DNA from 4 places in the Kribbella aluminosa genome. Region 4 is predicted to be linked to each of the others. Evidence: riboswitches for the same ligand, from Rfam matches in the RefSeq annotation. Region 4 holds a riboswitch; each other region holds the start of a gene.
The links. Region 4 has a riboswitch for ZMP and ZTP ahead of JOF29_RS18420 (bifunctional 5,10-methylenetetrahydrofolate dehydrogenase/5,10-methenyltetrahydrofolate cyclohydrolase). Riboswitches for the same ligand answer to the same signal wherever they lie in the genome.

Region 1: it holds a riboswitch for ZMP and ZTP, as region 4 does, so the genes downstream of both, JOF29_RS10870 (5-aminoimidazole-4-carboxamide ribonucleotide transformylase) here and JOF29_RS18420 (bifunctional 5,10-methylenetetrahydrofolate dehydrogenase/5,10-methenyltetrahydrofolate cyclohydrolase) in region 4, are expected to answer to the same signal.
Region 2: it holds a riboswitch for ZMP and ZTP, as region 4 does, so the genes downstream of both, JOF29_RS21190 (glycine hydroxymethyltransferase) here and JOF29_RS18420 (bifunctional 5,10-methylenetetrahydrofolate dehydrogenase/5,10-methenyltetrahydrofolate cyclohydrolase) in region 4, are expected to answer to the same signal.
Region 3: it holds a riboswitch for ZMP and ZTP, as region 4 does, so the genes downstream of both, folP (dihydropteroate synthase) here and JOF29_RS18420 (bifunctional 5,10-methylenetetrahydrofolate dehydrogenase/5,10-methenyltetrahydrofolate cyclohydrolase) in region 4, are expected to answer to the same signal.

The regions. Positions count from the first base shown of each region.
Region 1 is NZ_JAGINT010000001.1:2,237,612-2,240,808, forward strand. Features, by position in the region: gene JOF29_RS10865 (phosphotransferase-like protein) at 1-393, shown strand, start outside; gene JOF29_RS10870 (5-aminoimidazole-4-carboxamide ribonucleotide transformylase) at 383-1,249, opposite strand; ZMP/ZTP riboswitch at 1,268-1,346, opposite strand; gene JOF29_RS10875 (class I SAM-dependent methyltransferase) at 1,366-2,085, opposite strand; gene JOF29_RS10880 (acetolactate synthase large subunit) at 2,407-3,197, shown strand, end outside.
Region 2 is NZ_JAGINT010000001.1:4,404,046-4,407,242, forward strand. Features, by position in the region: gene JOF29_RS21185 (acyl-CoA dehydrogenase family protein) at 1-1,443, shown strand, start outside; ZMP/ZTP riboswitch at 1,443-1,522, shown strand; gene JOF29_RS21190 (glycine hydroxymethyltransferase) at 1,551-3,017, shown strand; gene JOF29_RS21195 (DHA2 family efflux MFS transporter permease subunit) at 3,066-3,197, opposite strand, start outside.
Region 3 is NZ_JAGINT010000001.1:2,733,648-2,736,844, reverse strand. Features, by position in the region: gene JOF29_RS13290 (hypothetical protein) at 1-556, opposite strand, end outside; gene JOF29_RS13285 (class II aldolase/adducin family protein) at 701-1,621, shown strand; ZMP/ZTP riboswitch at 1,608-1,695, shown strand; partial or broken gene folP (dihydropteroate synthase) at 1,719-2,541, shown strand; gene JOF29_RS13275 (maleylpyruvate isomerase family mycothiol-dependent enzyme) at 2,600-3,197, shown strand, end outside.
Region 4 is NZ_JAGINT010000001.1:3,854,510-3,857,706, reverse strand. Features, by position in the region: gene JOF29_RS18430 (prephenate dehydrogenase) at 1-5, opposite strand, end outside; gene aroH (chorismate mutase) at 2-370, opposite strand; gene JOF29_RS18420 (bifunctional 5,10-methylenetetrahydrofolate dehydrogenase/5,10-methenyltetrahydrofolate cyclohydrolase) at 401-1,261, opposite strand; ZMP/ZTP riboswitch at 1,281-1,366, opposite strand; gene JOF29_RS45385 (NUDIX hydrolase) at 1,957-2,682, opposite strand; gene prcA (proteasome subunit alpha) at 2,679-3,197, opposite strand, start outside.

The DNA of each region.
Region 1 (3,197 bases), 1.6 Mb from region 4:
TACCTGCCGGAATCGCAGCGGCAGAACGCCGTGGTGGTGGACGCGATCGTCGCAGCGGTCGCGGTGTTCGCCGACGGTGGGTACGACGTCGTGGTGGACGGCATCATCGGACCGTGGTTCCTGCCCGCGTACCGGGCTGCCGCCGCCGAGGGACAGTGGCGGATGTCGTACGTCGTCCTGCGGCCGGATCTCGCGACGACGCTGGAGCGCGGGCTGGCGCGCGGCGGAGTCGAGCTGACCGACGCCGACGCACTCACCGGGCTGCACGCGGCCTTCGCGGACCTCGCCGAACTCGAACGGCACGCGATCGACACCTCCGGGCTCGACGCGGCCGAGACGGCCGCCGAGGTCCGCAAGGCTGTTGCTGAGGGCACCTACCTGCTCAGTGTCTGAAGAGTCGCAGCCCCGTGGCCGACCAGGTGATTCCGAGCGCGGCGCAGGCGGCGGCGATCTCGTCGGAGCGGATCGAGCCGCCGGGCTCGACGATGTGGGTGACGCCGTACCGGTGGGCGACTTCGACGTTGTCGGCGAACGGAAGCGCACCGTCCGAGACCATCGTCACCCCGGTGAGGGGTTCAGCCGACCAGAGCGCCGCCTTCTCGCCGGCCAGGCGCGTGCAGTCGACGCGCGACTGCTGCCCGGCGCCGACGCCGATCGTCATCCCGTCCTTCACGAGCACAACGGTGTTCGACTGCGTGTAGCGCGCGACGATCATCCCGAGCACCGCGTCGTCCGGCAGATCGTGGGGGAGTGGCGCGGCGTCCCGCTCCTGCGTCAGCCGTACGCCGTACACCTCGCGGACCTCGTCGGCCGGCGGCTCGTACGACGGGTCCATCCCGAGCACCAGATACGTCCCGCGCTTCTTCGCCGCCAGGATCTCCAGTACGCCGTCGTCGTACCCGGGCGCGATGATCCCGTCCGACACCACCCGCTTCAGTACCGCGGCCAGCTCCAGGTCCACCGGCCGCGACACCGCCACGAAGTCGCCGTACGACGACTTCGGATCCGCGTCCCGCGCCCGCAGGTACGCCTCCGCCGCCGTCCGGCCGAGCGCGGCACCCGCGGGTGAGACGTGCTTGTACGACGCTGCGGCCGGTACGCCGAACCGCTCCGCGGCCTCCCGGACCAGCTGCCAACCGGTCAGCGCGTCCAGGATGTTGATGTACGACGGCGCACCGGCGAGCACCGTGAACGGCGCGTTGCCGAGCGTGGCCGCCTGATGAGGATTCATGCCGTACCGCAGACGCATCGGGACCTCCGAGTTGCTCGAAGGCGCCCAGGCGGACGACGCCTTTGCTCGGAAGCTCCCTGGTGGTGATCCACCCTCGCCAGTCGCGGTATGGCCAGCTTAGGGCGTGTCTGGCCCTACTTCGTCGCCCGCACCACGAGCAGCCGTGACTTCGCGGCCAGCGGTTCGCCGTGCCAGCCGCCGTCGACGACCACGTCGGAGAAGCCCGCCGCGCGCAGGTCGGCGGTGATCTCCTCGACCGACCGGAAGTACAGGACGTTCCGGTAGACCGCGTCGTGCCCGTCCTCGAACACGTTGTGCGCGTCGAACACCACCCGCCGGTCCGCGATCTCGATCAGCTCGAGCCACTCCTTCAGGTGCCCGGCCACGGTGTCACGTTCGCCGTACGTCGCCTCGCTCGTCCACTGCTCCCACGCCCGTACGGCGGGGTTCCGCGACTCGAACGCGAACACGCCGCCGGGCCGCAGCGCGGCGGCCACCGCGGCGACCGTGTCCGCGTGCTCCGCGACGTGCATCATCGTGTTGCCGCTGCTGACGACGAGATCCACATCGCCCGTCGGCTGTACGACGCGGTGGTCGCCGTCGATCCAGGTGACCGCGTCGGCGCCGGGCTGCCGGCGCGCGTACCCGAGCATCGTGGGGCTGGGGTCGATACCGATCACCTCCCGCCCGGACGCGACGAGCGACCGCGTGAGCAGGCCGGTACCGCAGCCGAAGTCCAGGACCTTCGCAGTGCGCTCGGCCAAGGCGCGGTAGTACTCGTGGTCCTCACCGGCCGGGTTGTCCAGGTCGTAGAGCTGTACCAGTTGTTCGTCGCCGTACGGGTCGCCAGTCACCCTGAAAGACTAGGTGGTGCGAGGGCCCTGCTTGTAAGACGGTCGTCTCAGAAATTGAGACGCTGGGTGGCTGAACTTGACCAGGTCGGCAGGTTTCGGCGAATAATGCCTACATGCGATCGATTCTCCTCGTACTTGTGCGGCGCGCCGACTGACGCGACCACCGAGTCGACGCGCCCCTTTCAGCCAACCCGGCGGAAGGGGTTTTTTGTTGCCTGTACGACTATCCGAGACCCGGAGTCGCCAAGGTGACGGCCACAAGCGAGGATGGATCGGTCGCGAAAAGTACAACCATCGTGACAGGACTGAGGGAAGGCACTCATGAGTGAGCAGCTGACCGGGGCACAGGCTCTGATCCGCGCACTGGAACATGCCGGAGTGGACACCGTCTTCGGCATCCCGGGTGGCGCGATCCTCCCGGCGTACGACCCGATGCTCGACTCGACCCAGATCCGCCACATCCTGGTACGTCACGAGCAGGGCGCCGGTCACGCCGCCCAGGGGTACGCCGCGGCGTCCGGCAAGGTCGGCGTCTGCATGGCGACCTCCGGACCGGGCGCGACCAACCTGGTGACGCCGATCGCCGACGCCTACATGGACTCGGTGCCGCTGGTGGCGATCACCGGTCAGGTGGCGGGCGCCGCGATCGGTACGGACGCCTTCCAGGAGGCGGACATCCGCGGCATCACGATGCCGATCACCAAGCACAACTTCCTGGTGACCGACCCGAACGACATCGCGACCACGATCGCCGAGGCGTTCCACATCGCCTCCACCGGCCGGCCCGGTCCGGTGCTGGTGGACGTCACGAAGGACGCGATGCAGAAAACCGGCGTCGACTTCCAGTGGCCGACCGAGCTCGCGCTGCCCGGCTACCGGCCGGTGACCCGCCCGCACCCGAAGCAGGTGCGTGAGGCGGCCCGCCTGATCGTCGCCGCCGAGAAGCCGGTGCTGTACGTCGGCGGCGGTGTCATCCGCGCGCAGGCCAGCGCCGAGCTGAAGGAACTGGCCGAGCTGCTCGGCATTCCGGTCGTCACCACGCTGATGGCCCGCGGCGCGCTGCCCGACACCCACGCGCTGCACTTCGGGATGCCCGGCATGCACGGCTCGGT
Region 2 (3,197 bases), 550 kb from region 4:
CCGCCGGTGCTGCAGACCCATGACCGGTACGGGAACCGGATCGACGAGGTCGAGTTCCATCCGTCGTGGCACTGGCTGATGGAGCAGGCCGTCGGGTTCGGGCTGCAGGCCGCGCCGTGGACCAGCGACCGACCGTCGCCGCACCTCACCCGGGCGGCCGGCTTCTACGTCTGGTCGCAGGTCGAGCCCGGCCACGGTTGCCCGATCTCGATGACGTACGCCGCGGTTCCGGCGCTCAAGGCGGACGAGCGGCTCGCGAAGGAGTGGATCCCGCAGCTCGCGTCGACGCAGTACGACGTACGCCGGTTGCCGGTCGCGGCGAAGAACGGTGCCCTCGCCGGGATGGGGATGACCGAGAAGCAGGGCGGGTCGGACGTCCGGGCGAACCTGACGACCGCGACCCCCGTCGGGGATGACGGTGAGTACCAGCTCAACGGGCACAAGTGGTTCTGCTCGGCGCCGCAGGCGGACGTGTTCCTGGTACTGGCGCAGGCCCCGGACGGTTTGAGCTGCTTCGTCGTACCGCGAGTGCTTGCCGACGGCAACCGGAACCCGTTCGCGCTGCAGCGGCTGAAGGACAAGCTCGGGAACCGCTCGAACGCGTCCAGCGAGGTCGAGTTCCACGGGACGATCGGGTACCGGCTCGGGGACGAGGGCGCCGGCGTACGGACGATCATCGAGATGGTCGCGGCGACCCGGTTGGACTGCGTCCTCGGCTCCGCGGCACTCCAACGGCGGGCGCTGGTCGAGGCGATCTGGCACACCCGGCACCGCTCGGCGTTCGGCGGTCTGCTCGCCGACAAGCCCGCGATGCAGAACGTGCTCGCCGACCTCGCCCTCGAAAGCGAGGCGGCGACCGCGCTGGGGATGCGACTGGCCGCCGCGGTGGATTCCTCGGACCCGAAGGAGGCAGCCTTCCGCCGGATCGGGCTGCCGCTCGCGAAGTTCTGGGTGTGTAAGCGGACGCCGTTCATGGTCGCGGAGGCGCTCGAGTGCCTCGGCGGCAACGGGTACGTCGAGGAGTCCGGGCTGCCACTGCTCTACCGGGAGTCGCCGCTGAACTCGATCTGGGAAGGGTCCGGCAACGTCAACGCGCTCGACGTACTGCGCGCGCTGAGGCGGCCCGAGTCGCTCGAGGCCTGGCTGCTCGAGGTTGGCGCGGTCCAAGGGGCCGACGATCGGCTCGACGCCGCCGTGCACGACGTACTGCAAGCGCTTGCTGATGTCGCTGACGCCGAAGCCGGAGCACGTCGACTGGCCGCGCGGATGGCGTTGTGCCTGCAGGCGTCACTGCTGATCCGGCACTCGACACCGGCAGTCGCGGACGCCTTCGTCGCGTCCCGGCTGGCGAACGACTGGGGCGGTGTGTTCGGGACCCTTCCACAGAAGACACAGTCGCGGACGACACCGTTCCAGGAGATCGTCGAACGCACGATAGGGTGAGCGGGTCGCGACTGGCGCGCTGAGGTGGAGAACCACCGGGGAGCGAAAACCGTCGGCACCGTGCGCCTGGGTGCCTTCGACCCACTGCAACCGCAGGAGAGACAACGATGCCTGAATCCTCCGACACCGCCGCACCCTTCGACGCCGCCGCCGCGTCGGCCGCGTACAACAACGCGCTGCAGGTGATCGCCGCGGTCGAGCCGACCATCGCCGGCGCGATCCGGTCCGAGCTGGCCGACCAGCGGTCCTCGCTGAAGCTGATCGCCAGCGAGAACTACGCCTCCCCCGCCACGCTGCTCACGATGGGCAACTGGCTGTCGGACAAGTACGCCGAGGGCACCGTCGGGCACCGCTTCTACGCCGGCTGCCAGAACGTCGACACCGTCGAGCGGACCGCCGCCGACCACGCGGAGGCCCTGTTCGGCGCCCCGCACGCGTACGTCCAGCCGCACTCCGGCATCGACGCGAACCTGGTCGCGTTCTGGGCGATCCTGGCCCAGCGGATCGAGTCCCCGGCGCTGGCCGAGGCGGGCGCGAAGCACGTCAACGACCTGTCCGACGAGGACTGGACCAAGCTCCGCAAGGCGCTCGGCGACCAGAAGATGCTCGGCATGTCGCTGGACGCCGGCGGCCACCTGACGCACGGTTTCCGGCCGAACATCTCCGGCAAGATGTTCAACCAGCACTCCTACGGGACGAACCCGGAGACCGGCCTGCTCGACTACGACGAGGTCGCCCGGGCCGCGCGCGAGTTCAAGCCGCTGATCCTGATCGCCGGCTACTCGGCGTATCCGCGCAAGGTGGACTTCGCCAAGATGCGCGAGATCGCCGACGAGGTCGGCGCGACGCTGATGGTCGACATGGCGCACTTCGCCGGCCTGGTCGCGGGCAAGGTGTTCACCGGCGACTTCGACCCGGTGCCGCACGCGCACGTCACCACCACGACCACGCACAAGTCGCTGCGCGGCCCGCGCGGCGGCATGGTGCTCTGCCAGCCGGAGTACGCCGAGTCCGTCGACCGCGGCTGCCCGATGGTGCTCGGCGGTCCGCTCAGCCAGACGATGGCCGCGAAGGCGGTCGCGCTCGCCGAGGCGCGGCAGCCGTCGTTCCAGCAGTACGCGCAGGCCGTCGCGGACAACGCCGTCACGCTCGCCGAGGGCCTGATGAAGCGCGGCGTCAAGCTCGTCACGGACGGAACCGAGAACCACCTCGCCCTGCTCGACGTGTCGGCGTACGGCATCACCGGCCGGCAGGCCGAGTCGGCGCTGCTCGACGCGGGCATCGTCACCAACCGGAACGCCGTACCGCGGGACCCGAACGGCGCCTGGTACACCTCCGGTGTCCGGATCGGTACGCCGGCCCTCACCACCCGCGGGTTCGGCGCCGACGAGTTCGACCGGGTCGCGGAGCTGATCGTCGACGTACTGTCCGCGACGACGCCGACGACCACCTCCGCCGGCGCTCCGTCCAAGGCGAAGTACGTGCTGGCCGACGGCGTCGCCGACAAGACCCGCGCCGCCGCCGCCGAGATCCTCGACAAGCACCCGCTGTACCCGGGCCTCGAGCTCACCTGACCCATCGACAGCGCCCGCTCCCCTCGGAGCGGGCGCTGTTGCTTGTCGTCAGGCGTCCTGCTGGACGCCCGTCAGCGCATCCGGGGAGGCCTTCGCGGCCCGCTTCGGCATCAGCGTCGCGGCGAGGATCGCGCCGGCGACGGCGATGCCGCCGGAAACCCACATCGTGGTGTTGAGGCT
Region 3 (3,197 bases), 1.1 Mb from region 4:
GCCTCGTGGCGGTGATACCGGTCGCCCATTGCGTGACGCCGTTGCGGTAGAGCATGACCTCGCCGGTTCGCCGTACGGTCAGGCCGATCTCGATGTCGGAGGCGGTGACGTAGCCGGTCGACGTACTGGTGCTGGACAGCATCACCGAGGACCAGTCGGTGTCGGGGCCGGCCGAGTTCGCGTTCGGGTCGACGGTGGCGGAGACGGTGTACGAGTCGGTTGCGTCGGCGGCCGCCGGTGCGTCGAGGCGGACGGCGGAGTTGCCGATCCAGAAGGACAGGCGGCCCGGGTACGAGTTGTTGTTGACCTGCGAGTAGTAGCTGGGCGGCGTACCAGCTGGAGAGGTCCAGTTCCCGTGCACCCGGGTCAGCGTGACGCCCTTGCCAGGACCTGATTGGCGCGTGCCCAGGGAGTCGTTCATGCCGTACGTCGGGGATGCGTCGCGGGCGCCGTCGAACGAGTCGAGCAGGCCGGGTGGTGCGACAGCGTTGGCCGGTACGACAGGTGCCAGGCCGGTGAACAGCAGTACCGCCGCGACGGCGTGTGCGAGCTTCATCGAGTTCCTCCCGGGTCCAGGGCGGCAGAAGGGGTGGTGTCGAGCTCGTCGGAGATGCATCATTGGAGCGCTCCAATTGCGAGGAACCTACGCCCGGACTCGCGTACACGTCAACGGCCCGCGATGGCCGGAACCGGAGGACCTGTGAACCAGACACCCACCGACGCCCACCCCCAGCCGGAGACGGCGCTGTTCGACGCTGTGGCGACCGAGCCGCTGCCCGCGGAGCTGGTGGCAGAACTGGCGTCCTTGGCCCGGTGGATGGGCGACGGGAACAGGGAGCTCGCGGTACTCGGTGAGGGAAACGTATCCGCCCGGACCGGCGCGCACCGGATGCTGGTCAAGGCCAGTGGCACGTCGCTCGAGCACGCGACCTTCGTGGAGGTCCGCCTGCAGCCGCTGCTCGAACTGCTCGACGCACCGGACGCCGACGACACCGACGTCCAGCGCGCACTCCTCGACAGCCGGCTCGACCCCACGGCACCACAGCCGTCGGTCGAGTCCCTCCTGCATGCCGCAGCGCTCACCCACGGCGCGAACGTGGTCGCCCACTGCCACCCGCAGTCGGTCAACGCGATCGGCTGCTCCGACCGGGCCCAGGCACTCGTCGGCGGGGCCCTGTTCCCGGACCAGATCGTCGTCCTCGGACGCGAGCAGATCCTCCTGCCGTACGTCGATCCCGGGCTGGAGCTCGGCCGCCGGGCACGAACCGCGATCCTGGAGTTCCTCGACCGGCGAGACGAGCGCCCACGTGTGATCTACCTCGGCAACCACGGGATGGTCGCGCTGGCCGAGTCCTGCGGCGAAGCACGGCGGATCACCCAGATGGCCGACAAGACCGCCCGGATCCTGCGCGACTGCCTCGCGGTCGGGTCGCCGCGCTACCTGCCGGACCACCTGGCCGACCGGATCCACACCCGCCCCGACGAAGCACTCCGCCGGCAGGCACTGGCCGCCGCGCCGTACCCCGATGCCGACCAGGCCCAGGTCGTACCCGACCGCCAGGACGCCACAAAACCCGGCGCGATTCGTCGAGACGTGGGTAGGCTGTCCGATGGGCCGTGACTGGCGTCTGGATGGATCACCGTCGTGGAGCGGCCCCGTCATCTGACGTCGTGCCGCGCGCCTGGGCCTCTGGGAACTCTCTGGGAGGCACGACGTGATGCATGAATTCACTGCTCCGGCATTGTGGGCCGAAAGGCCCCGGCTGGTCGGGATTGTCAACGTCGCCGCTGACTCGTTCTCCGACGGCGGCAGGTTTCTGGCGACCGAAGACGCCTTGGCGCAGGCCTGGCGACTGCTGGACGCGGGCGCCGACATCATCGAACTCGGCGCTGCGGCCAGCCATCCAGGCGCCGAGCGAGTAAGCGTCGAAGAGGAAAAACGCCGGCTGGCCGACGTCCTGGACGAACTGGTGGCCGCCCGCGTACCTGTGTCGGTCGACTCGTTCACACCTCAGACACAGCTGTTCGCTGCCGCTCACGGTGCCACCTATCTCAACGACATCCAAGGGTTCCCCGACCCGGAACAGTACGCCGAGCTGCCCGACAGTGGCTGTTCGCACATCGTCGTGCACTCGGTCCAGCGCCGCGGTCCAGCTACCAAAGTGCGGATCGATGCGCCAACAGTGCGACAGGGGCTTGAACAGTTCTTCCGCGATCGCCTCGCAGCTCTTCAGGCCGCCGGCATCAACCGCGAGCGCTTGGTCGTAGATCCCGGACTCGGATACTTCCTCAGTAGTGCCCCGGAGCCGTCGGTCATGGTCCTGGGAGGGCTTGACGAGATAAGGGCCAGGTTCGGTCTCACCGTCGAGGAAGTCGTTTCTTCGCGCTCTCACAGGCAGAGACCTCGTCGACATCGGGCCGGCCACCCTCGCAGCAGAGTTGTACGCGGCCGGTCAAGGCGCGGACTTCATCCGCACCCACGACGTTGCTGCGATTTCGGACGCGCTCACGATCTTTACGGCGCTGGCCAAGGAACGGTAATCGCCGAGAGCGCGCAGCTGGTCGGAAGAAAGCCGTGGGCTGCGAGGTTGACCCCCGTATGACCACATCTGTCGACCGCGCCATCGCGGCGCTCCGTGCCAACCACGACACCCTCGCCGCACTGGTGCCGACCTTGTCCGAGGAACAACTGAGGAGCCGCAGCGGGGCGAAGGACTGGACCGTGGCGCAGGTGCTCTCGCACCTCGGAAGCGGTGCCGAGATCAGTCGGCAACCGATCGCGACCACCGCCGGCGAGCAGGTCGAGGCTGAGGACAACCAGTCGATCTGGGACCGGTGGAACGCCTCGTCCCCGGCCGACCAAGCGGCCGGGTTCCTCAAACACGACGCGGAGTACCTCGACACGGTCGAAGGGCTCAGCGCCGAGCAGCGCGATCGCCAGATCGACCTGCGTATCATGCCGGAACCGGTGCCGCTGATCGTCGCGCTCGCCCTGCGGCTCAACGAGGTCGCCAACCACGCCTGGGACGTGCGCGTCGGAATCAACCCGTCGGCGACTGTGGATTCGGACTCCGCCGAGCTGCTCCTCGAGCTCTTCGGTGGGCCGCTGGCCTTCCTGCTGGGTTTCTCCGCCAAGACCGACCAGCTCGAGCAGCAGGTCCGCCTGGCGATCCCGGGCGGCGGCATCGAGATCACCG
Region 4 (3,197 bases):
CTCACTGGGCGCCGGTCAGGTCCGGGCGGAGAGCTACCGCGCCGTGCAGGTACACGTGCTGGATCTTGTCCCGCGAGCGCGGCGTCTCGGTGTGCAGCATCAGCCGGACGACGCGCGGCAGTGCGTGCGGCACCGGGATCTCCTGCATGCACATCAGCGGTACGTCGGTCAGCCCGATCTGCCGGCCGGCGACCGCCGGAAACTCCGATCGGAGGTCCGACGTGACGGTGAACAGGATGCTGATCAGATCCTCGTTCTCCAGATCGTTCGCCTCCAGGACCGCCTTCACCAGCTCCGCGGACCGCTCGAGCAGGTGCTCGCGCTCGTCCACGTCCAGCTGGGTGGCGCCCCGGATCGCGCGTACCGCCACGTCTCTCCTCCTAGTTCGTCTCCCCCAACCCTAGTTCAGAGCAGTCAGAGAGTGGACAGCCGTCTCAGCGGCGTCGACAGTCTGCTCCAGCAGCAGCGCGAGCGTCATCGGGCCGACACCGCCCGGGACCGGCGTGATCAGCCGTGCGACCTCGACCGCCTCGGCGAAGTGCACGTCGCCGACGTTGCCCTCGTTGTACCCGGCGTCGACGACCACCGCGCCCGGCTTCAGCCAGTCGCCGCGAACGAAGTTCGGCTTGCCGACCGCGGCGATCACCACGTCGGCGGTCCGCACCAGATCCTTGAGATCCCGGGTCCGGGAGTGCGCGTAGGTGACGGTCGCGTTCGATGCCAGCAGCAACATGCCGGCCGGCTTCCCGAGGATCGGGCTGCGGCCGATCACCACCGCATGCGCACCCTCCAGCGGTACGTCGTACGCCGCCAGCAACCGCAGGATCCCACCGGGCGTGGCCGAGCGGAATCCGGGGCTGTCGAACGCCGTCGCCGCGAACGACCGCATCGTGACGCCGTCCACGTCCTTGGCCGGGTCGATCGCCTCGAACGCGGCCCGCTCGTCGATCTGCGCCGGCACCGGGTGCTGCAGCAGGATCCCGTGTACCGACGGGTCCTCGGACAGCTTCGTGATCTCCGCGACCAGCTCTTCCGTGGTCGTCGAGGCCGGCAGGACGACGCTCCGGGACGCGATGCCGGCCTTCTTCGACCGGTTCTGCTTCATCCGCACGTACGTCGCCGACGCCGGGTCGTCACCCACCAGCACGGTCGCCAGACACGGCTGCACGCCGTACTTCTCCTGCAGGGCACTCGCCCGCTCCGCCGCCGTGGCCACCATGCCGGCGGCGAGGTCGGTACCGATCATCAGCTCAGCACTCATGCGCGCACTCCTCAGAGTTCGAAGGTGCCCAGGCGCGCGGCGAAGCCGGATGGCAGACCGTTCCCCGGTGGTTCGTCCACCTCAACGCCAGTCGCGGTCCGGCTCCAGGATATCCCGTCAGAGGTCCCGCGACAGCCCGACTCCGAGGGCCTCCGCCACAGCCGGTCGGGGGTCGGCGATCGGGGGTCGGGGGTCTGCGGTCGGGGGTCGGCGGTCGGGACCGGACACAAGGAACGGTGCCTGCGGACCTGGCATTGCAGGTCTCCTCGCACGGTTTCCTGTCTCCACCCATGGGCACGGCGCGTTGCTGGACCGTATCCGGCGGGCCAGTGGAGGCTTCGTGATCCCGTCCCGGCAAGCCCTTCCGTCAACCGCAGCCCTGCGCGCGGCGGAGGACCTCGGCGCAGGCAGGGACCGCACGTCCGCCGAGTTGCTGCCGAGGGCGGCCCGCTCGTCGAACGGCGAGGGTTCGCCAGCCCGCCGCCGCGCGCCCCGCGCACATACCCACTCAGCTGGAGGGTTGCCCATTCAGATTTTCACTGGGCAACCCTCCACGTGAATGGGCAACCCTCCACGTGAGGGGGCAACCCTCCACGTGAGGGGGCAACCCTCCACGTGAGGGGGCAACCCTCCACGTGAGGGGGCAACCCTCCACGTGAGGGGGCAACCCTCCACGTGAGGGGGCAACCCGATCGTCAGAGGAGGCCGGCGTGGTCCAGGGCCAGGTAGGCGGCGTCGATGCCGGTCATCGCGCCGGGGTTGCGGAGCTCCGCGCGGAAGGCGTCGACGGTCAGCTCGACCGGTACGCAGTCCTCGGCCTCGTCCAGCTGCTGCTTGCCGTCGGGGCGGCAGCCGCGGGCAATTGCGACGTACTTGCGGAACGTCGAGGACGCGCCGGACCACTGCCAGCCGACCACGTCGAGTGTCTCGCAGGTGTAGCCGGTCTCTTCCTCGAGCTCCCGCGCGCCCGCCACGGCGACGTCCTCGCCAGGCTCGACGAGACCGCCGGGAAGGTTCGTGACCACGCTGTCCGGTCCGGCCCGGAACATCCGGATCGTCACGATCCGCCCCTCCGGCGTCAACGGCAGCACCGTCACGCCGGCGTTGATCCCGGCCTCGCGGCCGAACACGTCCCACTCGACCTCGCGCCCGTCGGGCATCCGGTACCGCCGCAGCCGGACGGACAGGAACCGCTCGAACCCCAGCTCCTCCCCCAACAACTCCCACGGCGCCGGATCCGCCGGCACCGCCGCCGACGCGCGACCGGACGCCGGGTCGATCGACGCCACCCCCGACGCGCGGCTGGACGCCGCGCCCCCAGCCTGCGCCGCGCTCGATGCGGACGACCCCGCGGACGACCCCACAGACGACTCAGCCGCCACGTTTTCGGTGGCAGCTGAGTCCTCGATCCGGTCCGTCACAGCGGACGGTTGCCGTCGGGGTCTTCTGGCGGGGCGACCGGTACGTCGCCATCGTCGGAAGGCGGAGCAACCGGAGTCTCGGTGGACCCGGCGTCCTCGGTCTTCGCCGAAGACTCCCCGGCCGTGGCCGCGCCGTCCGCGCCGCTCCCGCCGCCAGAGCCCGCGTCGTCGGAGCCTCCGCCGTCGGAGCCCTCGTCGTCGGAGCCTCCGCCGTCGGAGCCCTCGTCGTCGGAGCCTCCGCCGTCGGAGCCCTCGTCGTCGGTTGCCGGGTGGGACTCCGACAGAATGCGTTCGAGCGTCTGCTCGGAGATTCGCTTGAACTTGCGCACCTGTGACCGGGTCCGGTCCAGGACCGCGACCTCGAGCTGGTCCGGGGTCAGCTGCCGGACCTCGGTGCCGTCGTGGCCGAGGGCGTCGACCGCGAGCCGGAGCGCACCGGCCAGCGAGATGCCCTCCTGGAAATGCTCGCCGATGTACTCCGCGACCGTGTCGGCCGGGCCGCCCATCACGGCGTA